Regions from separate parts of the Lentibacillus cibarius genome, predicted to be linked through region 1. Evidence: riboswitches for the same ligand, from Rfam matches in the RefSeq annotation. Region 1 holds a riboswitch; each other region holds the start of a gene.
The links. A riboswitch is a leader RNA that binds a small molecule or an ion and turns the genes downstream of it on or off. The one in region 1 is predicted to bind thiamine pyrophosphate.
Positions count from the first base shown of each region.

Region 2: another riboswitch for thiamine pyrophosphate. It lies ahead of FFL34_RS00425 (thiamine phosphate synthase); the one in region 1 lies ahead of tenA (thiaminase II).
Region 3: another riboswitch for thiamine pyrophosphate. It lies ahead of FFL34_RS11555 (3-oxoacyl-ACP reductase); the one in region 1 lies ahead of tenA (thiaminase II).

Region 1 is NZ_VCIA01000001.1:3,113,692-3,121,541, reverse strand. It holds gene FFL34_RS15270 (hypothetical protein) at 1-360, opposite strand, end outside; gene FFL34_RS15265 (DNA-3-methyladenine glycosylase) at 341-940, opposite strand; gene tenA (thiaminase II) at 1,079-1,762, opposite strand; TPP riboswitch at 1,863-1,972, opposite strand; gene FFL34_RS15255 (IS256 family transposase) at 2,338-3,531, opposite strand; gene FFL34_RS15250 (diaminopimelate dehydrogenase) at 4,131-5,117, opposite strand; gene FFL34_RS15245 (sigma-70 family RNA polymerase sigma factor) at 5,476-6,042, shown strand; gene FFL34_RS15240 (DnaD domain-containing protein) at 6,074-7,282, shown strand; gene FFL34_RS15235 (YciI family protein) at 7,636-7,850, opposite strand, start outside.
Region 2 is NZ_VCIA01000001.1:74,154-82,003, reverse strand. It holds gene FFL34_RS00435 (acetylornithine transaminase) at 1-196, shown strand, start outside; gene carB (carbamoyl-phosphate synthase (glutamine-hydrolyzing) large subunit) at 242-3,427, shown strand; TPP riboswitch at 3,564-3,674, shown strand; gene FFL34_RS00425 (thiamine phosphate synthase) at 3,786-4,379, shown strand; gene thiO (glycine oxidase ThiO) at 4,376-5,497, shown strand; gene thiS (sulfur carrier protein ThiS) at 5,494-5,697, shown strand; gene FFL34_RS00410 (thiazole synthase) at 5,699-6,463, shown strand; gene FFL34_RS00405 (thiazole biosynthesis adenylyltransferase ThiF) at 6,463-7,479, shown strand; gene FFL34_RS00400 (Y-family DNA polymerase) at 7,721-7,850, opposite strand, start outside.
Region 3 is NZ_VCIA01000001.1:2,343,022-2,350,871, reverse strand. It holds gene FFL34_RS11570 (response regulator transcription factor) at 1-295, shown strand, start outside; partial or broken gene FFL34_RS11560 (LLM class flavin-dependent oxidoreductase) at 1,186-2,492, opposite strand; gene FFL34_RS11555 (3-oxoacyl-ACP reductase) at 2,573-3,325, opposite strand; TPP riboswitch at 3,455-3,555, opposite strand; partial or broken gene FFL34_RS11550 (cobyric acid synthase) at 3,713-5,121, opposite strand; gene cobO (cob(I)yrinic acid a,c-diamide adenosyltransferase) at 5,179-5,730, opposite strand; gene FFL34_RS18640 (nicotinate-nucleotide--dimethylbenzimidazole phosphoribosyltransferase) at 5,874-5,996, opposite strand; gene FFL34_RS11535 (cobyrinate a,c-diamide synthase) at 5,998-7,380, opposite strand; gene FFL34_RS11530 (adenosylcobinamide amidohydrolase) at 7,447-7,850, opposite strand, start outside.

The sequences.
Region 1 (7,850 bases):
AGGTTCCAAATCAGCCATGTCCAGCTTCGACGCGCTAGTGCAGGCGCCCGCACAGGATGTCGCGGTTTTAGCCTGCCGGTACTGAAGGCGTATCGCAATTTCAAAAGCAGATATCAACCGGTGTGCGGCAAACATCAACGCTTTAGCAACGGATATCAACGGTTCACGGCGCAACATCGACGCTTTAGCTGCAATTATCAACGCTTCACGGCGCAACATCAACGCTTTAGCTGCAATTATCAACGCTTTACGGGGAATCATCGACACATCTTCCCATTCAAAAGTGGTTTTCTTTTTCAAGGACGTGACGTTTTTAGCCTTCGAGGACGCTTGCGTTTCTTCATCTGGAAACAAACGCATTGTCGCGGATCCAAAAGCGCCATGGATAGTCTTTTGCCTCCCCGGCGTTTCCAATCCCGATCCGTGGACCAGCAGCAATTTCTGAAACATCCACACTTCTCCCCGGAGCAATCCACAGCGGACGCTGATTAAGTGCATGTCCATAATCATCCATCGTGATGCCGAGCGCTTTCGTTAATTTGCCGGGGCCATTCGTCCATTCTTTTTTCTTTTTCGCTTTGGGCCGCCGTGGTTCCATTAATTCCTGGCCAATATACGGCTCCACACCGCGAATCAATACAGCTTCCGGCGCGTCAATCTGGCCGCTCACAACATTAAAGAGACAGTGCGTATGCATCGAATACGTATATGTATAACCAGCCTCACCGAACATGATTTCCGTTCGTTTCGTGCGACGGTGATTAAAACTATGGGCTGCACGATCACCAGGCCCAATGTAGCCTTCCGTTTCCACAATCAAACCGCCGGCAACCCCCTCCTTTGTTTCCTTCAGCAGCAATTTTCCTAGCAGTGACTGCGCCAGTTGGAGGGTCGGCTGGTGATAAAATGATAAGTGTAATGGCTCCGGTAAGTGGCACATGGTATATCCTCCTTCTCCCGATCATTCTCATCATTTCCAGGACAAAACATTATATACTTTAACCATAACAAATCCCCACCTGTACAGATGGGGATTGTTTCACGTTGGTATAGCGGCACATCGCTATGCCACGTATACTTATTGTCGCACGGCCATTCTGCTGGAAAGCCACGTTTCTTTCGTATAGGACATTTCCCAGAATGCAAGCTCGTATTCTTTGGCAATAACAAATTGTTCTTTCATGGCTTCTCTTTCCTGTTCACTGGCCTCTTCCGCCAGTGCATCCAGCAGATCAATCATTTCCTGGGTCGAAGTTTGAAACCATTCGCTTGCATACATTTGAATCCAATTTTGATAGATTTCTTCCTGCGGTACCGCGTTCTGATAAACCTGGCCAATGTCCGCATACAGCCAATAACAAGGAAGTACCGCAGCAATCGTCTGCCCGAGGCTGCCTGAGAGAGCAGCCCGGTACAAGTGAGATGTATACCCGTATGCCGTCGGGGCTGGTTTAAACTGCGCCATATCCTCCTTCGTAATGTTCAGAACGCGTGCATGTTCCTCATGAACCGTCAATTCAGCCTGTGCCGTCATCTTCGCTTTATCCGCAAGTAACGCCGTCGTCTCGAAATCCCTTGCCTGCGCGGCTGCCATCGCATGCACTTTCCCGTAATGCTTCAAATAGTAAATGTCCTGGAGAATATAATACTTAAACGTCTCCAGTGGCAAATCACCATTTGCAATTCCCGTAACAAACGGATGATGCAGACTCATCTCCCAGCTTTGTTTCGTTGCCTCTCGCAGTGTTTCTGAAAATTTCATTAAAAAATCCTCCTCTTTTACTGTTTCCGACAGATTGAGGAGGGGAAGGTTCGCTGCTTACGTCCATTTATGGAAAGAAACCATTTTTCATAAACATAGACAAGCGACGATACCACTTCCCTCCGCTGGTATGAACCAGATCAGGTTGTAAGGGTTCTAAAGTATCACTTTAATCTCAGCCCTTCTAAAAGGGCACCCCTAGCGGAAACATTTATTATTTTCAAAATCATCTTACCAATCTTAAGTGAGAAAGTCAACTAAGTAATGGTCTACGTGGTTCGGGGGCGTCAATAATTTTGTGTAAATGACCCTATTCCTGTAGAAGGTTAGCCATTGTTTTTCAAAGTTTCAAGATTAGGTGGCTGCTCTAAGCCACAGCGGCAGCTGCTTGTCCTTGACCCTGCGCCTCTTCTTCGTGATTCGCTGTGTTGGGTTCAGGGACCCGGCCAGCGAGAACGTAGAAGAGATCGGTCGTGGTACGCTCGGTGTGCGGATGGAGCCCCTTGAGGGCTTTATTTTGCCCAGCCGCCATGTACACACCACCACGACCGCAAGCAGGGTCAAGGATGGCGGTGTTAAGCCTGATTTTCCAGCGCTTCAAACATCTGCAGTAGTTCGGGCTTCGCCTTTCCAAATCCTTTGTGGCACCGCATACCGAATTTATGGTTGTAATCCAAAAATTGGGTTACCAGAAAACGTTCCAGGGCATCCTCGTTGGGAAATTGTTCTTTGCGTTTGACGTAGCGTTTGATTTCCTTGTTAAATCCTTCGATGAGATTTGTGGTATAAATACTGGAACGGATGGATACCGGGAAATCATAGAACGTTAATAAGCGATCCTGTCTCATCACTGCGTCGACAGCGCGAGGATACGTTTTGTGCCATTTATTTTGAAATTGGTCCAGGGCACTAAGAGCTTGCTGGCGGTCCTCAGCTTCGTAAATAGCCTTGAAATCATCCAGAATAGCCGCACGATCTTTCACACGAACTTTGTTAGCGATATTGCGGGAAACATGGACACAGCACACCTGATGTTTGGCTTTTGGGTAGACACGATGCAAGGCATCTGTCATGCCGTTCAAGCCGTCCGAAATAAAGAGAAGGACATGTTCAACACCGCGTTCAGATAAGTGCTGTACCAACTCCTCCCACACATTGGCGGATTCCGTTGGGGCAATGGTAAAGTCCAGTACTTCTTTGCCGCCATCTTCTGCAATGCCAATGGCAATATAGACCGATTCTTTTTCAACGCTTTGACGACGAATCGGGATCTGGGTGGCATCCAGATAAATGCACACATAACGTCGCTCCAGGGTTCGCTCATGGAATGCCTGAACATCTTCTGACACAAGCTGTGTCAGATTTGAAACGGTCTGTTTGGAATAATGTTGACCATACATTTTTTCGATCAAATCAGCAATTTCATCCGTCGTTATGCCCTTTTCGTACAAATGGATTACAAATTGTTCCAGCGTGTCGTTAGAACGTTTATAAGGCGCCAGCGTTTGTTGCTGAAAGGAACCGTTGCGGTCTCTGGGAATATGCAGCTCAAGGCTGCCGTATTCCGTTTTGAACGTTCGGTCATAGAACCCGTTACGGGAATTACCGGAGTTAACGCCGGCCTGCTCATAAGGCTCATAGTCCAGGAAAGCCGTTAATTCGTGTTTTAAAAGCTGATTGATGGCTGTTTCCAAGTGATGGCGAAAAATTTCTTCAATATCCTGCTTTTGGGCTAGTCCTTCTAGCAAATCTGTAGTAAGATGACTCATAGGGAAGACCTCCTGTGGGTTTTGTGTGCTAACTCTATTCTACAGGAAAAGGTCTTCCTTTTTCTATGACCATCGTTTAGGTATATTCATTTACACAAACTATTTTACGCTCTCCGTGGTTCAATTTAAGAGTACAAAAAAGTAATTTAAAATACTTGTTATAGAAATCATCTTAATATTTTCTTCGGTATCTATTTTAAAAAAACTTCTAATCAATTTTTTACTGTCGAACTTCACTTGTGATTGCTTTTTTAGAGTTCCTGTCACAGATTACCTCTTACTTCTTCTGTTCCCCTGGAAACTTTTGTACGTTTTACAGTCCCATGCGTTCAACAATGCAGTCACATTAATCATCTCTTTTCACCTAGAATACTATAATTTTCGCATTAAATAACATTGAAAATAACAAGGATTTAGCAGATAAGTATGGCAGTTGGTATGTTATTTCATTATGCAAATGAAACTTAAGATTGTCATAACAATAAAAAAAGGATGCTAAACCACTTGTGATTTGCATCGCAATAAATTTGTTATTTTATATTCTCTTTGCTAAAACTGAATGGCTGTTTGAGTCAGCCCTGTGCAGCTGCAATTACTCCTTATAAATAATCCCTTCTTAACGCCTCTGCTGATCGTGGTGAAATATAAGCTGGTGCGACATCATAAACTGTTTTGGCACCAAATTGATTTTCCTGGCTCATTCGATGGGCAGCTCTTGCATATGCGACTAACACACTGGACGTAAATTCAGGGTTGCTGTCTAATGTGAGCGAGAACTCGTAAATTTGTTTGTTAGCTTCTCCTGTATTGCCACTTCGAATCACAAAGCCACCGTGTGGTGCCTTAGAATGGTCACGTTCCAATTCTTCCTCGGAAATAAAATTCACTTCTGTGTCATAATCGGCGAAATAGTTCGGCATGGTTTTGATTTCATTTTCGATTGCTGCTTTGTCCGCATCCTTTTCAGCGACAACATAGCAAACACGGCGATGTTTCCCCGATTTGGTTAATTCCGGGTTGGCACCGCTGCGTACTTGTTCAATTGCTTCCTCGGATGGAATGGTATATTGGACACCATTTTTCACACCGTTAACTCTTCTTACCGCATCAGAGTGTCCCTGGCTGAGTCCTTTTCCCCAAAATGAATAGTTTTCTCCGTTAGGTAAAATCGCATCAGCCATTACGCGGTTTAGAGAGAACAAGCCCGGATCCCAGCCTGTTGAGATAATAGCAGTTGTATGATGTTTTGTTGCAACTTCATTGACCATTTGATAAAACTCGGGAATTTTTGCATGCGTATCATAACTGTCCACTGTGTTAAACATGCTTGCAAAGTATGGGGTTTGTTCGGGTAAATCTGTTGCCGATCCACCACAAAGCAGCATTACATCAATGTCATTTTGGTAATTGCCTGCGTTATCAATATGTACAGCTTTAGCATCAGGATCATCAAGTTTCAATGCTTCCGGATCCCTTCTGGTGAAAACGGCAACTAATTCCAGGTCTTCAGTTGCTTTAATGGCTTTTACTGCGCCTTTTCCCAGATTACCATAACCGACGACTCCCAATTTAATTTTGTTGCTCATGTGTATCTCTCCTTTTTAAAGTGACTGTCTAAGAAACAATGGTTCAAGGTGCCTTTTATTATAAATGAATGCGACGTCTATTGAAACTATTTTATATGATCGCTACATTTGTGCCATGTGAAAGCACCTACAAATACTTTACGATTTTTTTTACGGTTATTTATACGACTTTATAATAAAATTGTACTCCCAAAACTGAACGACTAAGTAATGGTCCCCTCTCTCCTTTTCAGACCCATCTCAACACAAAATGTCACAAAAAAGACAAAACTTTTTTCATTACCATGACACTTTTTGACTTCTTTTTTCGATTATAGGAGTAGAAGCGTTCTATCCAAAATCATAAAGGAGTAATCACATGGACAAAAAACTGACATTTGAGGAGATTTTTCAGCAAAACGAGCGGCGAATTCATTATCAGATTCACAAAATGAACATCCGTGACCCGCATCATGACTTTTTTCAGGAGGGGTTAGTCGCACTTTGGAATGCGTTTGAAACGTATCAACCGGACAAGGGGCCCATGGCAACGTACTTCAACTATATCATCCGAAACCGTCTGATTGATCGTATGCGGCATGATACCAGACAACATGAGATTCTTCAGCAAACCGTTCACGAGCAACACACACAATACACTGACGGCAATTACCACCGAGGCACGGAGGGCGCCCGTCCCATAGCGGCCAATCACCAACTCCAGCTGGCTGATTCCAATCTTTGGAAAAATCTTCAGTCCCAACTGACGGACAAGCAATGGAAATGGGTCTATTACGCTATTATCCAAGAAATGTCCTATAAAACAATCGCCGAACAGGAAAACACAACTGTTGACGCGGTGAAAAATTGGGGGCGGCAAGTGAAGAAGAAATTAAAGGACCCGCATTTTCGTCACATGTTGTCGCTGGATGATAAGGACATTTAACACATACGTAAAAATATAAAGGAGCATTCATATGAACTACTTAAAAGAATTAAACGCTTTTTACCAGCAAATAATTTTCAATCCACTGTCCGGATCGGCTGTCGCACTTTGGAACACATTAATGCATTTCAATAATCTATCCGGATGGCAAAAAACGTTCTCCGTTCCTGTTTCCATTATTGAGTTAAAATCCGGTATCAAAGGCTCGTCGTTTAAACGCGCACGCGATGAGCTGCAAGAAAAAGGCTACATCCGCGTAACATCACGGAGCGGAAGGCAGGCCGCTGTCTATCAAATGATTTCACAAATTAAACCAATGTGCCAAGTTAATAGTTTCATGGACGTAGAAACGGATGCGAAACAAGACACAATCCCTGCTTCTGAAACCCAATGGCAGACGCAGCCGTCCCAAGCAGAGCAATCAGCACATTTTACTCATGACTCATTGGAACAGCCCGTCAACGAACCTATCGAGAACCAAGCAGCACACCAAATGAACGAAGATAATATGAACCACAATACGAACCAACGTGCAGCCCACACGACCAAAGATAGCCTGGTCCACAATGTGAAGGACAATATGGACCACAACACGGACCACAGTACCACTAACAGTACAAAAGTCAGTGCGCACCACAACAAGAACCACTATACGGCAGACAACATGGTCCACTATGCGGAGGACAACGTGGACCACAACACGGACCACAATGCGGACCCATTAGTTAAACAATACATAAACAAAAATAAAATAAAACATAAAACAAAACAAACAACAACGACAACTGATGCCATCCGGTTTTACCAGGATTATTTTGGCATGGCTAGTTCTTACACTGCCGATGATATCTGCCATTGGATCAACGACATCGGTGAACCGCTTGTACTTGAGGCCATGCAACGTGCCTTGGACCAACAAAAGCCCAGATGGCAATATGTAAAAGGCATTCTAAAAGCCTGGTCCAAAAAAGGTATTACGACCGTTGAACAGGTAGCTGCGAATGAAGCTGCCTTCCGTAACCGCCAACTGCAGCAACAGCATCAACGTCCCTCGACTGCCGGCAGTGAAGTTATACCCGGCTGGTTTCAGAAACGAAAACAAAAGCAGGAACGTAACAGACAACAAAAACAGCAGCAGACAGCAACGTCGCATGCGGTCGGTTCCCCAGAATGGGAGGAGTGCGAGCGTTTATTAGTCAAATATTCAAAAAAGCATACCAACAGCAAGGTGCTTGTGTAGGGCAGTGAATGTTTGGATTGTGCTGTATGAAAAAACAACGAACCAGTTATCCCTAACAGCACCTCCATCCTTTGGCATTGGCTGCTAGTTGGGCGTGCAATAGGAAATCTGGGTGCATACTACAAAAAGGATTCGTACGTCAAAAACGTGCCTGTCATCGTGCGAACTATTTTACCGCAACAACGCTTCAGACAATCAGCCGACTAGCTGCAGATGGTGTATATTTAGACATAGGACTACGAAGAACAAGCAAACAGGGCGGTTGTTGTATGATTACCCTTGTACAAAAGTGTCAACCAACCCGCTTGTTCCCCTGCCCTAAAATAATTTAACGCATCATCCCATAAGTCACGTTACAATTGAAAGTTAGGGTTCGTGTCCAACGCCCATTCATGAATTTCCCAGTTTCTTGCGCCATTTACAATATAGGGGTCCTGTTTCAGATAGGATATAGCTTCTTCCAAATCATTCGCTGCATAGATAACCAAACCACCAGCCCCATCAGTAAATGGTCCGTTCATCACTACTTTATTTTCCTGTCTCATTTGCTCCAGGAACGCCAAGTGTT
Region 2 (7,850 bases), 3.0 Mb from region 1:
GGTCGGTATAGAATTAACCGATGGGGCCGGGGAAATAGTGAAAGAAGCGATCAATCAAAAACTCTTAATTTTAACAGCTGGGGCCAACGTCCTTCGCATATTGCCTCCACTTACCGTAACAACAACGGAATTGGATAAATTTATTGATAAACTGCAACAAGTACTTGAAGCCGTCTATGGCTCATATAGTAAATAGGATGAAAACGATACGTTGTACCAACACACAGATGGGAGGTAAAGCATGAATAACGTATCAAAGGTTCTTGTAATTGGCTCCGGCCCAATTGTAATCGGTCAGGCTGCAGAATTTGATTATGCAGGTGCGCAGGCTTGTTTAGCGCTTAAGGAAGAGGGTATTGAAGTTGTCCTGTTAAACAACAACCCTGCAACAATTATGACTGACAAAGCCGTAGCAGATTCCATTTATATGGAACCGATGACAGTGGCAACGATAGAAAAGATTTTTAGTGAAGAACAACCTGACGGAATGATAGGCACCCTTGGCGGCCAAACAGGATTGAACCTGACCATGGAAGTGTATCAGTCAGGACTACTGGAAAAGCATGGTGTGAAGCTTTTGGGATCATCTGTTGAATCGATTCAGCAAGGAGAAGACCGTGAAAAGTTTCGTGCGCTCATGCATGACCTCTTAGAACCGGTACCGGAATCTTATACAGTTACGTCAGTAGAAAAAGCCATTGAGTATGCGGATATCATTGGCTATCCGGTTATTGTCCGGCCTGCTTATACATTGGGTGGTTCAGGTGGTGGCTTTGCCAGTGATGAACATGCACTAAGAGAAGTAGCTTCCAACGGTCTACAGTCAAGTTCCATTCATCAGATTTTAGTTGAAAAAAGCATTAAGGGCTGGAAAGAAGTTGAGTTTGAAGTTATTCGGGATAAAAGTGATACGTGTGTCATTGTTTGCGGTATGGAAAACGTTGACCCTGTTGGTGTACATACGGGTGATTCTGTTGTTACGGCACCAGTTCAAACACTGTCACAAACACAGAATAAGCTGTTGTGTGATGCAGCCGTAAAAATTATCCGTAATTTAGGGATTGTAGGGGCTTGTAACATACAATTTGCCATGTCACCATCAACAAATGATTATTATGTAATTGAGGTAAATCCGCGTGTTAGCCGATCTTCCGCGTTAGCTTCCAAAGCAACCGGCTGTCCGATTGCTTTGCTAGCGACGAAATGTGCACTTAATAGTCATTTGAAAGATTATTTTCCTGTCCAGGATAAAGCTGTCTATATGCCTGAAATTGACTATACGGTCGTGAAAATACCGCGCTTTTCTTTCGATAAATTTCCTGAAGTAAACCGGACATTGGGTACCCAAATGAAGGCAACAGGGGAAACGATGGCAATTGACCGTTCATTTGCTGCAGCTTTAAACAAGGCCATTCGTTCATTAGATTGTAACATGTACAGCTTCCGGCATTCTATGGTAGGTGATTTGGAAGAAACAGCGTTGTTTGAACACATGCAAGCACCAACTGACCTAAGACTATTCGCAGTTGCTGAGGCACTTCGCCGAGGAAAAACAATACAAGAACTCGAAGAAATGACAGCAATCAGCACGTTCTTTCTGGAGAATATTAATCACATTGTGGAAATGGAGGAACAGCTGACAACCATGTCTCTGCAATCTATTTCACAAGAAATGATGATACAAGCGAAAGAACTGCAAATCAGTGATACAGCGTTGGCTGCATGTTTACAGACAACTGAAAGTGCAATTAGAGAAAAACGAAACAGTATGGGACTAACCCCTGCGTATCAAACGGTTATAACTGAAAATCATTTACCATACTACTATTCCACATGGCAAGGAGACCTTTATACGAAATCACAGCCTAACGAGAAGGATAAAGTGCTTATTATAGGCTCGGGACCAATTCGCATCGGGCAAGGAATGGAGTTTGATTATAGTTGTGTCCATGCCGCGTATGCTTTAAAAAAGGCGGGGTATACAACCGTGATAATCAATAATAATCCGGAAACGGTAAGTACAGATAGTTCTGTGGCGGACCACCTCTATTTTGAACCATTAACAGCTGAAGATGTTTTATCCGTTATTCAATATGAGAATATATCCGGTGCGCTGATTCAATTTGGCGGCCAAACAGCACTTGATCTTGCCGAAGAATTAGCAGAAGCAGGTGTATATATTTATGGAACACCGATTGATACCGTAAATCAGTTGGAAGATCGCAATCTATTTTACAAAATACTACACCAATTGAACATTCCGCATATTCAGGGAGAAATGGCTTATCGTATGGATGATATAAAGTTGCGTGCTGAAAAAATTGGGTACCCTGTGCTTGTAAGGCCTTCCTATGTTATTGGTGGGGAGTTAATGCAGATTATTTACCATGAACATGCCTTGGATTCCTACCTCCAAGAAATAAAACAGCTGAATGAACGAAGCTGGCCGATTTTGATTGATAAATATATTCAAGGCCTTGAGGTGGAATTGGACTGTGTCAGTGACGGGCAAAACATTATGGTCCCTGCTATAATGGAGCACATTGAACGGGCAGGAGTACATTCCGGCGATAGTATTGCTGTTATGCCTCCTGTTCATTTAACCGTAAGGCAACAGGAAAAATTGCTGGATTACACAAAAGCCATTTGCCAAAAAACAAACATTGTCGGTATGATAAATATTCAATTTGTTGTCAGTGATGATACCGTTTATGTGTTAGAAGTAAATCCACGTGCTTCCAGAACAGTTCCAATGGTCAGCAAACTTACGGATACAGCTATGGTCGATAATGCTGTCCATGTACAACTTGGTATGATGCTTGGAAAGGATGTATTGCCTGAAACACTTGGATACTATGCAGTAAAAGCACCAGTCTTTTCTTCGGCTCAGATGGAAGGGATGGATCCATTATTAGGTCCTGTTATGAAATCAACAGGGGAAATACTTGGACTAGATACAAGCTATGAAAAAGCGCTTGCTAAAGCAACGGGTATACCTTCCCTTACACTGGAGACAAACCCATCGAAAACCGGTCTTTTCTGTTCTATTGCTGACAGAGAAAAAATCTTAGCCGCCCCATTGCTGGAAAAACTGGCTGCGCGATTTCATTTATTGGCAACACCCGGAACAAGTTCTTATCTGCGAGCATGCGGAATCGAAAACGAAACGGTGGCTAACAGCCCGGAAGCGTTGCACACGCTATTTCACGAACGGTCACTTGCAGGTGCGGTGATTATTCCATCAGGTGTACAGCAGAAAAAAAGTGGCGATGTGGCCAGAAAATTGGCAACGAACAACCAAGTAGCGTTATTTACCTGTATCGACACATTAAAAACAGTAATGGAATGTTGGCAAGCTGATGATGATTTTTCTGTTGCCACTTTACAACAGTACTATAAAAAACGCCTTACAAGTGTTTCCGTGTAAAAAAGCGTAGTTAGAGACCGCCCACCTTTTGCTATACTTTTTTAACGATTAGTTACGTTGAACTATGAGGACAAAATATTTAATTGACATTTTAAAATCTTCGTGATAAATTTAATTCATAACTTAATAATTTTGCGATTTCCACTAGGGGTGCCTTTCTAAAAGGCTGAGATCAAAGTGCTTGACTTTGGGACTCTTTGAACTTGACACGGTTAATACCGGCGCAGGGAAGTGGTGGGACGAGGTCGTTTATCTATTAAATTACCGAGCTAACCACTTTCCGGATTGATACAGGAAAGTGGTTTTTTGTGTTTAGCTGAACGTCCGAAAGGGAGGGGTTGCGATTAAAGAGCTTCATGTGATTTCGACCGGGCAACAGACTAGAGCGCAATTTGTGTCGATTATAAAGGATATACATCCATATATAGACTTCGTTCATCTCCGCGAACCTTCGTGGACAGATAATGAAATGATAGAAGCAATTGATTTACTTATTGAAGAAGGTGTTCCCCGTAACAAACTCGTTGTGAACACTCGTGTTAATGTAGCACACGTGATGAAAACATATGGAATTCAGCTTACCAATGAAAGCATGGACGTAACGGAGGTAAAAAAATTCTATCGTCACTTGCGCGTTGGCTGTTCGGTTCATTCAGTTAAGGAAGCTATTGATGCCGCCGGTCATGGTGCAGATTATCTCATTTATGGGCATATCTTTGAAACCGGTTCAAAACCAGGAATAGCACCTAGAGGGGTGAAACAACTGGAGGAAGTTACCCATAACACAACGGCACCCGTTATTGCCATTGGCGGAATAACGCCCGAAAATGCTCAACTTGTTTTGCAAAGTGGTGCCAGTGGTATTGCGGTTTTGTCAGGAATTTTGCTGGCGCGAGATCCACTGAAAGCTGTGAAGAAATATCAAGAATGTCTAGCAGGGGGAATAAAATGAAACAGCATTATGACGCAATTATCGTTGGCGGGGGAGTGATGGGAAGTTCCATTGCATATCAACTAAGTAAACGAAACATGCAAGTGCTGATCATTGAAAAAGATGGGATGGCGAAAAAGGCCTCCAGCGCGGCAGCAGGAATGTTAGGTGCGCAGTCAGAACTGGAAGGTGATCATCAGCTTTTTCCATTGGCCCAACAAAGCAGGGCGATGTTTCCGGTGGTAGCTGAGGAACTAAAATCCCTCTCCGGCATAGATATCGAACTCAAACAAACCGGTATTTTAAAAGTGGCCCAAACAGAAGATGAACTTACCCATTTAAAATCTGTTGCAGCACTACAGCGATCGATGGGGCAAGAGGCGGAATGGTTATCGGCAGAAAAAATAAGGATGAAAGAACCGGAACTTTCTGCTGCTGCCTTAGGTGGTTTCTATATACCGAATGACGGACAGGTTTCTGCGCCGCTATTGTCTAAAGCTTTTGCTCAATCGGCCGCTGTTTTAGGTACAGATATGCTGGAATATACGAAAGTCGACAGTTTTATACGGAAAGATAATCGTATTATTGGGGTCAAAACTACTGCCGGTACCTATTATGCCGAGGAAATAGTTGTTGCAGGTGGAGCATGGAGCAGCCACATCCTCCAAAAAGCCGGTGAATCACTAGATGTTTATCCTGTGAAAGGGGAATGTTTTGCAGTTCAGCATGATCAGCAAATGATATCCTCTAGTATCTTTCTGACAAATGGTTACATTGTACCAAAGTCTGGAGGAAGGTTGATCATTGGCGCCACACAAAAGCCCGGTGATTTCGATCAAACTGTACATTTGCATGGCTTGTCAGGCCTGATAGCAAATGCTACAAACATGATTCCGGCGTTGAAGGAGGCCAAATGGGAAAATGCTTGGGCAGGTATCCGACCGCAAACAGGTGACGACTTACCTTACATTGGTAGGTGCCCTCATGTAAATGGCTTATCTGTTGCAGCCGGCCATTTTCGGAATGGGATTCTGCTTAGTCCGATTACAGGTATACTTGTAGCTGACTTATTAGAAGGCAAACCAGTTGATGATACGTTTGCGATTGACCGTAAGCTTTTGGAGGAGGTGAACTCGTGAAGCTAAACGTAAATGGCAATGAGATACATGTGCCGGAAACAGTGAAAACGATTGAAGATGTCAAGCTGCATTTGAATATCACGAATCCCGGTGTCATTGTGGAACATAATGGCGATATCTTAGAAAAATCTACTCACGTTGATAAGCAAATAACAGACGGTGACAAAATTGAGTTCGTACAATTTGTAGGAGGCGGTTGAGATGTTAACTATTGGAGATAAACAATTTCATTCAAGACTATTTTTAGGTACAGGAAAATATCCGGATTTCGATACACAAAAAGAGGCAGTGGATGTCTCGGAAACAGAAGTACTGACTTTTTCGGTACGACGGATGAACATTTTTGAGCCATCACAGCCAAACTTTTTGGAGAAACTTGACGTGGAAAAGTACAGCCTGCTTCCAAATACAGCGGGAGCGAAAACGGCTGAGGAAGCTGTTCGTACGGCAAAGCTGGCGAAAGCGTCCGGTCTTTGTGACATGATTAAAGTGGAAGTAATCGGCTGTGACAAGACGTTGCTTCCCGATCCTGTTGAAACATTAAAAGCAACAGAAGAACTGGTAAAGGAAGGGTTTACAGTCTTGCCATACACGTCGGATGATGTTGTGCTCGCCCAACGGCTTGCCGATGCCGGTGCACACGCGATTATGCCCGGTGCATCACCGATTGGCTCTGGTCAAGGTATTATTAATCCTCTTAATTTAAGCTTAATTATTGAGCAAGCAACTGTTCCTATTATTGTTGATGCCGGAATAGGTTCCCCTAATGATGTAACGGCGGCAATGGAGCTCGGTGCTGACGGTATATTGTTGAACACAGCGGTTTCTGCTGCAGCACACCCTGTTAAAATGGCTGAAGCGATGAAGCTGGCTGTTCGAGCGGGACGGCTTGGCTATGAGGCAGGGCGTATTCCGAAAAAACGATACGCAACTGCCAGCAGTCCAATGGAAGGAATCAGTGTATAATGCAGGAACGCTATTCCAGACAGATGTTATTTTCCGGCATTGGCGAGGAAGGTCAAGCACTGCTGCAAAATAAGCACGTATTAGTTATTGGTGCGGGGGCGCTCGGTACCGGAAATGCGGAAATATTGGTCCGGTCCGGCGTTGGCACTATTACTATAGCAGATCGTGATTATGTCGAATGGAGCAACCTGCAACGCCAGCAATTATACACCGAGGAAGACGCCAGAAATCATATGCCTAAAGCAATTGCTGCAAAAAAACGGTTGGAAACAATCAATTCCGACGTGAAAATTAACGCACACATTGTTGATATTACACCTTTAGAAATGGAACAATTTGTTCATGGGATCGATTTAATCATCGATGCTACTGACAATTTTGACATTCGTATGATTATGAATGATATATCGCAGAAATATGCAATTCCATGGATTTACGGTTCAATTGTTGCCAGTTACGGCGTCAGTTTTACCGTTATTCCGGGAACATCACCATGCCTGCATTGTCTGATGGAAGATGTTCCTATTGGTGGCATGACCTGTGATACGGGAGGGGTGATTTCTCCGGTTGTACAGTTAGTCGTTGCCCATCAAACGGCTGAAGCACTTAAGATATTAACAGAAAACTGGGAATACGTACGCCGTGAATTAATTTCCTTTGATCTATGGACAAACCAGCACGCATCAATCAACGTTTCTAAAGTAAAAAAGGCAGCATGTTCATCATGCGGATCCGAGGCGACTTATCCATTCTTGACGTATGACAATAAAATGAAGACTGCAGTCCTTTGCGGCCGGGATACCGTGCAAATTCGGCCGGCAGCAAACGAACAAAGGGATTTGGAGACTGTTGCCGCATCCTTATCCAAACTTGGCAAAGTAGAACAGAATGACTTTTTATTGCAATTTAAGACCGGTGAGAATCGCATGGTGATGTTTAAGGATGGTCGTGTACTTGTGCATGGGACAAATGATGAAGTAAAGGCAAAATCACTCTATCACAAATATCTCGCCTAGAGACGTGTGGAACGAATATGAATGAGATGACTTTGGTTGTATTATTCTATGCCACAACACAATTGCTGACATTGCGCCAAGGGCTTCCCTTAGAAATAAAACACTTCCCTTTGGATATCATTGTCCAAAGGGTGTTTTCATGATAAAAATACTGATTTTGTAAGAATGATAGATAAAGATGAGCTGGAAAAATAAGATGAACGTCAATTTTTTGTGAGGTGGAGTTAATTGACGATTGGTATCATGCTTGATGCCCACCTATTTTTGCGCTTCGGTCGATAGTAACTCCCGCTTTTGTATAGCTTGTAGCACGTAAAATGGCAGTGGATCCGTATGTTGCACGAATGTTATCCATCACGTAGCCGATAGCT
Region 3 (7,850 bases), 770 kb from region 1:
TATTGCAGACTTAACTGTTTTTCCGGAGCAGTATGAAGCAACGATTAATGGAGAAACTTTACAATTTACAAAGAAGGAATTTGAATTACTTTCATATTTAGCTAAACATAGAGGCAAAGTTTTGTCGAGAGAGCAATTGTTAAATGCTGTATGGGGTTATGACATTGCGGAAGACACGAGGGTTGTCGATGTTCATGTCAGTCACTTAAGGGGTAAGATTGAACCTGATTTAAAACACCCTGTTTATATCAAAACGATCCGTGGGCTTGGATATAAGATGGAGAGGCCCTATTAAGGTGGCTCACATTATAAGTTTTTTAAACCACTCATTATAATTGCCAGGCCTATGGGTGGTTACTTTTTATAGTTTGACAGTAGACAGTACGTCTATCATTTATGTTCCAAAAGAAACCATCAAAAACAGTGTTTCGAATACTGTTATCGTCATCGGTGTCGGCCTTCACAAAAAACGTGTAAAGGAGTGTGAGCCATCGTTTGCCTTTACTTTGACATAGACCCCATCAAACTGCTTCCGGTATACGTTACATAAGCTCCAAGGTTAGAGAGCCCCCCATCTTTCCGAAGAAAGAAAGTCCACTGAATCAATTGATACGGTAGCAGCAGCACTTTTAGCATGCCGCATTGTTGGTCAGTACGGCAATTTCGTTAATATGTGCGAGAACTTTCCCGCCAAAAATCGTATTCGGCAGTACAAGCCTTGTCTGCACTGTTTCGATGCTGCTGATTGGTGTTTTTTTCCATTTTTAATTGCATTAGAGTACTGGTCGAATATAAATTCGCGCCCTCCATCTCCCGTAGGACAAATATTCTTCCTTACGGCAGGTCTCCTGTTTTTGCATTATCAACGGCTCTTTATTTTTTCTCATTCTTTTAAACAGTGATTTACAATTGATTGGGTGTTTTTAAGAAATACAATTATATTGTACAGATGTTTTTGCATCTAGCGGAACTTGGTGCGAAGGCCTAATTGCAGAACTAATCACTAATGTTTTTCCATCTTTTTATTTGTCATTTCTTCACCTTTTTTATTATTACACCCTATCACATAAACATTGTCTGAAACAGTAATTCCAATTATAATTACTCTTTCGAGAAGATTCTCAGGTTTCTATACTAATACCAGCATCCTACCTCTTCAACCAGTACGGCCATTTTATAAATTTATTATGTTAATCCTAAATGTTCACGGAAGGTATGACCTTCATATCTCTTTCTGAAAATGCCTCTTTTTTGCATTTCAGGAACAATTAGTTCAACAAAGTCTTCTAAACTACCGGGTAATGTAGGAGGCATAAGATTAAATCCGTCAGCCACACCAGCTTCAAACCAGACTTCCATCTGATCCACTATTTCGTCGGGTGTACCTATCAGCGTATGGTGACCACCGCCTGCATTAAGATATCCTAATAATTCTCTTACTGTAGGTTGTGTATCATTAATAATTTGTAGTATCGTTTCGTAACGTCCAACTGGACCAGTAAACTCTTCTACTGGTGGTAATTGGGGTACTTCTTTATCAATATCCCAATTAGAACAGTCTTGTTGAATAAAGAAACTCAGCCGTTTTAAAGCTGTTTCAATAGGTAATTGCTCATCTAATGCTGCTTTTTTGGCTAAAGCTTCTTCATGAGTATGACCTACATAAGTTACTAGGCCTGGAAATACTTTAATATGTCTATTGTTGCCTTCGCTTTGTTTAACTTGTTCATCTAATTTTTTACGAAATTTTTTGCTTGCTTTAAGTTCCACGACACTGCATAGACTGCATCGGCATATTTTACGGCTAATGCAATACCTTGTTTAGATGCCCCTGCTTGCATTGATACTGGTTTGCCTTGCGGACTTTTTGGCGTGGTGGATGGGCCATACACTTTAAAATAGGTACCATCGTGATTAAATGGCTGAATATTTGACGGATTTATCAATTTTCTTTCTTCTCGATTATGCAGAAACTCATTACTGTCCCAAGAAAAAAATAACTTTTTCATTAAAGCAGCGAATTCATCTGCCTTCTCATAGCGTTTGTCATGAGAAGGTAGTTCTTCCATACTATGATTCAATGCTTCTAAATCAGTCATTGACGTAACGAGATTCCAGCCAACACGTCCTTTTGTAATATGGTCCAAACTTAATAGCTGTCGTGAAGCTGTGAAAGGATTAGAAAAAGTACTTGAAATTGTTGAAACTAATCCTACATAACTTGTCACTTGAGAAATCGCCGTTAAATTGACTACTGGATCAAACCAAAATGCTGGCATATCACTAGAATCTTTAGCTTGAAATGATTGATTATCAGCAAAGAATACTGCATCAAAGAAACCTTCTTCTGCTAACTGCGCTAAGGACTGATAATAAGAAATGTCTCCAATTCGTTCAACGCTTGAATCAGGCATTAACCAAGCAGCTTGATGGTGTCCGCAACCATACAGCAAAACACCTAAGTGCAGTTGTTTTTCTTTAGTTTTTGTTATTTATTTACACCTCAAAACACATCATTATTAATGTCTTGTATACTCCTTTTTTGAAGGATTATCTATTGTAATTTAAGCTATTAGTTCATTGTCAAACCGCCATCTACTGTGAAATTTTGACCTGTAATACCGCTCGCATTTTCCGAAGATAAATAAGCGACCATATTGGCTACATCTTGAGGTGTGGTCACCTTCTTCAATGGTGATGATTGAGCAATTAAATCAAATACTTCTGGTGTTGTAGCAGCACTGGCGTTAGTCGTTTTTAATAATCCACCTGAAACTACATTCGCTTTTATACCATATAGTCCTAATTCAGAAGCGATATTACGTGTAAAACCTATTAATCCAGCTTTAGCCGTTGTATATTCGTGGTAGGGTACAACGGGATTTTGATATAAATTAGTACCTATACTTATAATACTTCCATTTTGCCGTTCAATAAATTGAGGTATGACGCTTTGAACTACATTAAATGCTGCTTTTAAAGTACCATCGAGTTGTTTTTGATAATCATCCCAAGTGAGTTCTGCGAAGGGTTTCTGTTTGTTTGGATCAAATTCGAAGTCTACTAATGCGTTGTTGACTACAACATCTATTTGATCAAAATATTCCGTTGCTTTTTTTATCAGGTTATCTACTTCTTTACGCTTTGTTACATCAGCCTGAATTGCAATAGCATTCTCTTCACCAATCTCAGAAACGAGTTTCTCAGCAGCATCTTTACTTTTATAATAATTGATAACCACTTGAAACCCTTGGTGTGCCAATGTTTTTACAATAGTGGCGCCTAAACCTCTACTACTACCTGTTACTAATACTGTTCTAGTCATCATAACAACTCCTAAATTTTTATTTTTTTATGAAACTTAAATAAAAAATACGCAACCTCCCCATAGGAAAGTTGCGTAAAACCAAATAACTACATATTAAGAATAAGGCCCAATCGCTCTATTAAGTATGTATTAGAGTTTACACTTTCCTACGCTAGTTTCAACTAGTTCAGGTTCAAAGGGTTTGAGGTAATACTCATCTCAGTTAAATAACACCCCTAGTGCATATATTAAGTTATATTCAATGTTATAGTTTTAAGAAATTTATGTCAAGGAAATATGGCTAGTTCCGCTTTTCAGGTTCCTTTTCTTATCATTCATTCTTATGGAAATCACTCATTAATTGATACACACGTGATAGTTGAACGCGATCGCGAACAACCTTAGCTACAAATCAAAACCTTCCTGCTTTTTTTGAGCATAAGGGGTTCGGTTTAAAAGTGAATCCAATCCTTTTTTACGCCTTATATCATTCAGAACGTTCTCCCGAAATGAGTCATTATGGAAGATGCCATGAAAGTAGGTGCCGATAATGTTCCTGTTTTCAGTTATGGTTCCTTCTGTTCGATCTGATAGCTGGATAAAAGGACTGATCCCAGCTTCAAAATGAGGTTCCCCCATATGTATCTCATACCCCGTAACAGAAATGGTTTTCTCTCCATAACGGACAAGTCCTTCCGACTGAACCGTTGTCCTTTCTTTAGTCATCTTGGTTTGCATCGGAATCAGTCCTAATCCTGCAACCTTCCCATGTGATGACTCCACCTCATATGTATCTATAATGCTCGTGCCTAACATTTGATAACCTCCACAGATTCCAACAATCGTCGTATTCTTTTCTGCTAAAGCACGTATTCGATCAGCTAGACCGGTTCGGTGTAAAAATTGCATATCCGCTAACGTGTTTTTGCTTCCAGGTAAAACAAGTAAATCTGGTTCTGCTAATTCATCGGCCGAATGGACAAAGCGAACGTGACAATCGGTTTCTTCAAAAAAGGGATTCATATCGGTAAAGTTGGTGATCAGCGGATGACGGATAACAGCAATATCAATCACTTTGGATGTATCCTTATGAGAAGAATAGCTGTCTAACACAACTGAATCCTCCGCCTCCATGACAAAGTTATCGATATGTGGAATCACCCCGAGAACGGGGATATTGGTATATTCTTCAAACCACGTTAATCCAGGCTGTAATAACGATACATCTCCTCTAAATTTATTAATGATACCCCGACTACCCGTTTACGATCTTCTGGTTGGAGGAGCTGCAAGGTTCCTACTAAACTGGCAAAAACCCCACCTTTTTCAATGTTTCCGACCAAAATAACTGGTGTTTTTGCGATTTGTGCTACCCGCATATTGACAAGCTCTCTATCATTTAAATTGATTTCAGCGGGACTACCTGCGCCTTCAATCACAATTCGATCATAACTGGCAGACAATCTATGGTAAGATTCTTTTATTAACCGTAACCCTTGTTGGAAAAAATCTTGCCGATATTCGCCTGCCTGCATATTTTTAAATGGCTTGCCATGTACAACAATTTGGGATTGGCAGGCCCCTGTTGGCTTGATTAGTATTGGATTTATATCTGTTGTGGCAATGACACCTGCTGCATCTGCTTGTACACCTTGGGAACGCCCAATCTCTTTTCCATCAGCTGTAACATAAGCATTCAATGCCATATTTTGAGACTTAAATGGAGCTGTGTTAAAACCATCCTGCGTAAATATACGGCAGAAGGCAGTTGCAATAGCACTTTTTCCGGCATCTGAATGGGTACCCTGAATCATTAAAGGAACGGCTTTTTCCATTGACGCTACACCCACTTTAACACTTTCACTTAACCCTTAAAGCTCAATCCCTTTCACTGCTGGGATACCTCTATCATAGTAATGCTTTTCCACATCAACCACGGAAACAAGGTCGGCGATATCTTTAATTTCTTGTTTGGCATTTCTTCCGGTAATAACGAGGTGGACATGTTCTGGTTTATTTTTTATTAAGTCCTTTACTTCCTCTAATGGCAACACATCATCAATCGGAAATTTGTCAATCGCTAACGCATTGTTTAATTCGTCTAGGACAACAAGGTCATATTCTCCACTCATCACTATCTCCTTTGCTTTTGGCCATGCTTTTCTTAATGCTTCTCGATGTTCTTCTGGGGTTTTGGTCCATGTAAATCCAATGCCAAGCTGCTCTATCTCGACACCTAACTTTTCTAAGGTAATTTGCTCCCCATAGGCACGTCTTGGTGATTTGATAAACTGTAAAATCTTTACGTTAAACCCTTGACCAACTGCCCGAGCTGTTAATCCAATAGCTGCTGTCGTCTTTCCTTTACCATCACCAGTATAAACTAATGTTAAGCCCTGTCGTTTTCTTCTTTTCTGTACCATTTGATTCCTCCTATTGTTTATTTAATACTCCCTCAGTAACAAACGTAGCGATTTCCTCTATCATTAAAGTAGCTGATTGAATGTTGATAACCAACTTTAAGTGCGTCTTCTGCTTCTTTCCGGGTCATTGCATCTTCCTGAAATTAAATGGCTAATTCCTCAAGCCTGCCAAGACTTCTAAGCAACTTTGTCAGTGTATTTATATATCGGCTTACTTGCCCCATTTCCTTAATTAACATTGGAACCGAATAATTTTGATTCAACATATTATTTCCCCCTATTCCCGTAATACGCTATACATTTCTTCAGCCAATTTTCCACCATTCTAGGACAAGATCCGAAATGAAAATGCGTAAACCCGGCAACTACATTATTTTTCAAATAACCTTCGTTACGCACACCTCTCAAACCTGTTGTTTGATATGCGTAAGGAACCTTTTCTTCTTTTGGATGAAAAGAACCGTAATGAAATTCATGCCCCTTTGCGACGAGGTCTTCGAGGAGAAAATTATCTAGCTTCCCACGAACTTCTCTGTACCCTAGCGCAGCTAACCTGTCTTGCATTTGAATCCTTCCAGGAATGACACCTGCCATTGAATATGTTTGATTTTTGGTAGTTTTAATTGAATCTGTTAAATACATAAACCCGCCACATTCCGCAAGTGTTGGTAATCCCTGATCAACAGCATCCTTCACGGAACATTTGGTTTCTTTATTCTTTGCAAGTAAACTAGCAAACTCTTCTGGGAATCCGCCACCTAGGTAAAGTCCATCTACATCGTTCGGTATCGTCTCACCTGCTAGTGGGGAGAAATAAATCAATTCCCCGCCATTTGCTTCCAATATTTCTAGATTTTCGGGGTAATAAAAATTGAAAGCCGCATCTTTGGCCACGGCAATTTTAGCTACATTGTCTTTTTTCTTTTCAAACATGGATGGCTGCTGACTACACTTTATTGGTTCGGCTACAGCCATATCTATTAGCACATCAACATCAATCGTCTCTAGCATTAACTCTCCCAATTGGTCAAAAAAGGTATCAAGCTCCCCTCTTTCAATCGAAGGAATGAGGCCAAGGTGCCGCTCTGGGATTTTAATATCAAACTCCCGCTTCAAATAGCCGATTACTGGAATATGGCATTCCTGTTCAACTGCGTTTTTTACTAATTCAAAATGGCCTTTGCTCCCTACTTTATTTGCAATGACACCAACAATATTCGTACTCTCATCAAATAGTTGAAAACCTTTTACAATTGCAGCTGCACTTCGAGCCATACCCGCACAATTGACGACGAGCAAAACCGGACTCTTCGTTAACATACTTATTTCTGCCGTACTTCCCTGATTGGTTTCTGAGTTTTTCCCATCAAAAAATCCCATCACACCTTCAATTACGGAAATTTCCGCTCCTTGACTTCCATTTACGAACACATCCATAACGTGATTGTGTGTTAGCATCCAGCTATCTAAATTACGAGACTTCCGTCCTGTAACAGCTGTGTGATAAGTTGGATCAATATAGTCCGGCCCACATTTAAACCCTTGAACAGTTAGCCCCCGTTTTTTCAAAGCTGACATCAGACCGATTGCTACGGTTGTTTTACCTACACCGCTCTCCGTACCTGCAATGACAATTTTTCGTTTCGTCATTAGTTTACCTCTCCTCTTTTTCGTGGCTCTTTTCTACCAACAACCTTTTGAAAACAGCCGTTTCAATTAACGCCCGGCTTCAACTCTGTGTAACTCCTTTTCCAGCGCTTGCCTTGTTGCCTGATAAACCACGCTTCCAATCCTTTTGCCTACAACGGTTCCGGAACCGGCATATGGTGTTTTTTTCCCTTGTTGGGTAACACCAATGAGGAGAGCGTCCGTCGATGTACCTGTTGCCACCGTATTTGATAGCGGATCCTTAATATCAAGATCTTGCAAGGCTTTCACCTTCGTTTCCGTGGCAGACTTAGATGCATTTACGAGTGCTCCATCGGTAAAATGGGCATCGACAAAGACCATCGTGTTAATCGTACCAATCGTTGGCTCTAATTCATGTGTTGAATTGGTTATATCAACCGCATTATCTGCACCTGCTGTCACGAGAACAAGCATGGACAAGCCATCTATTT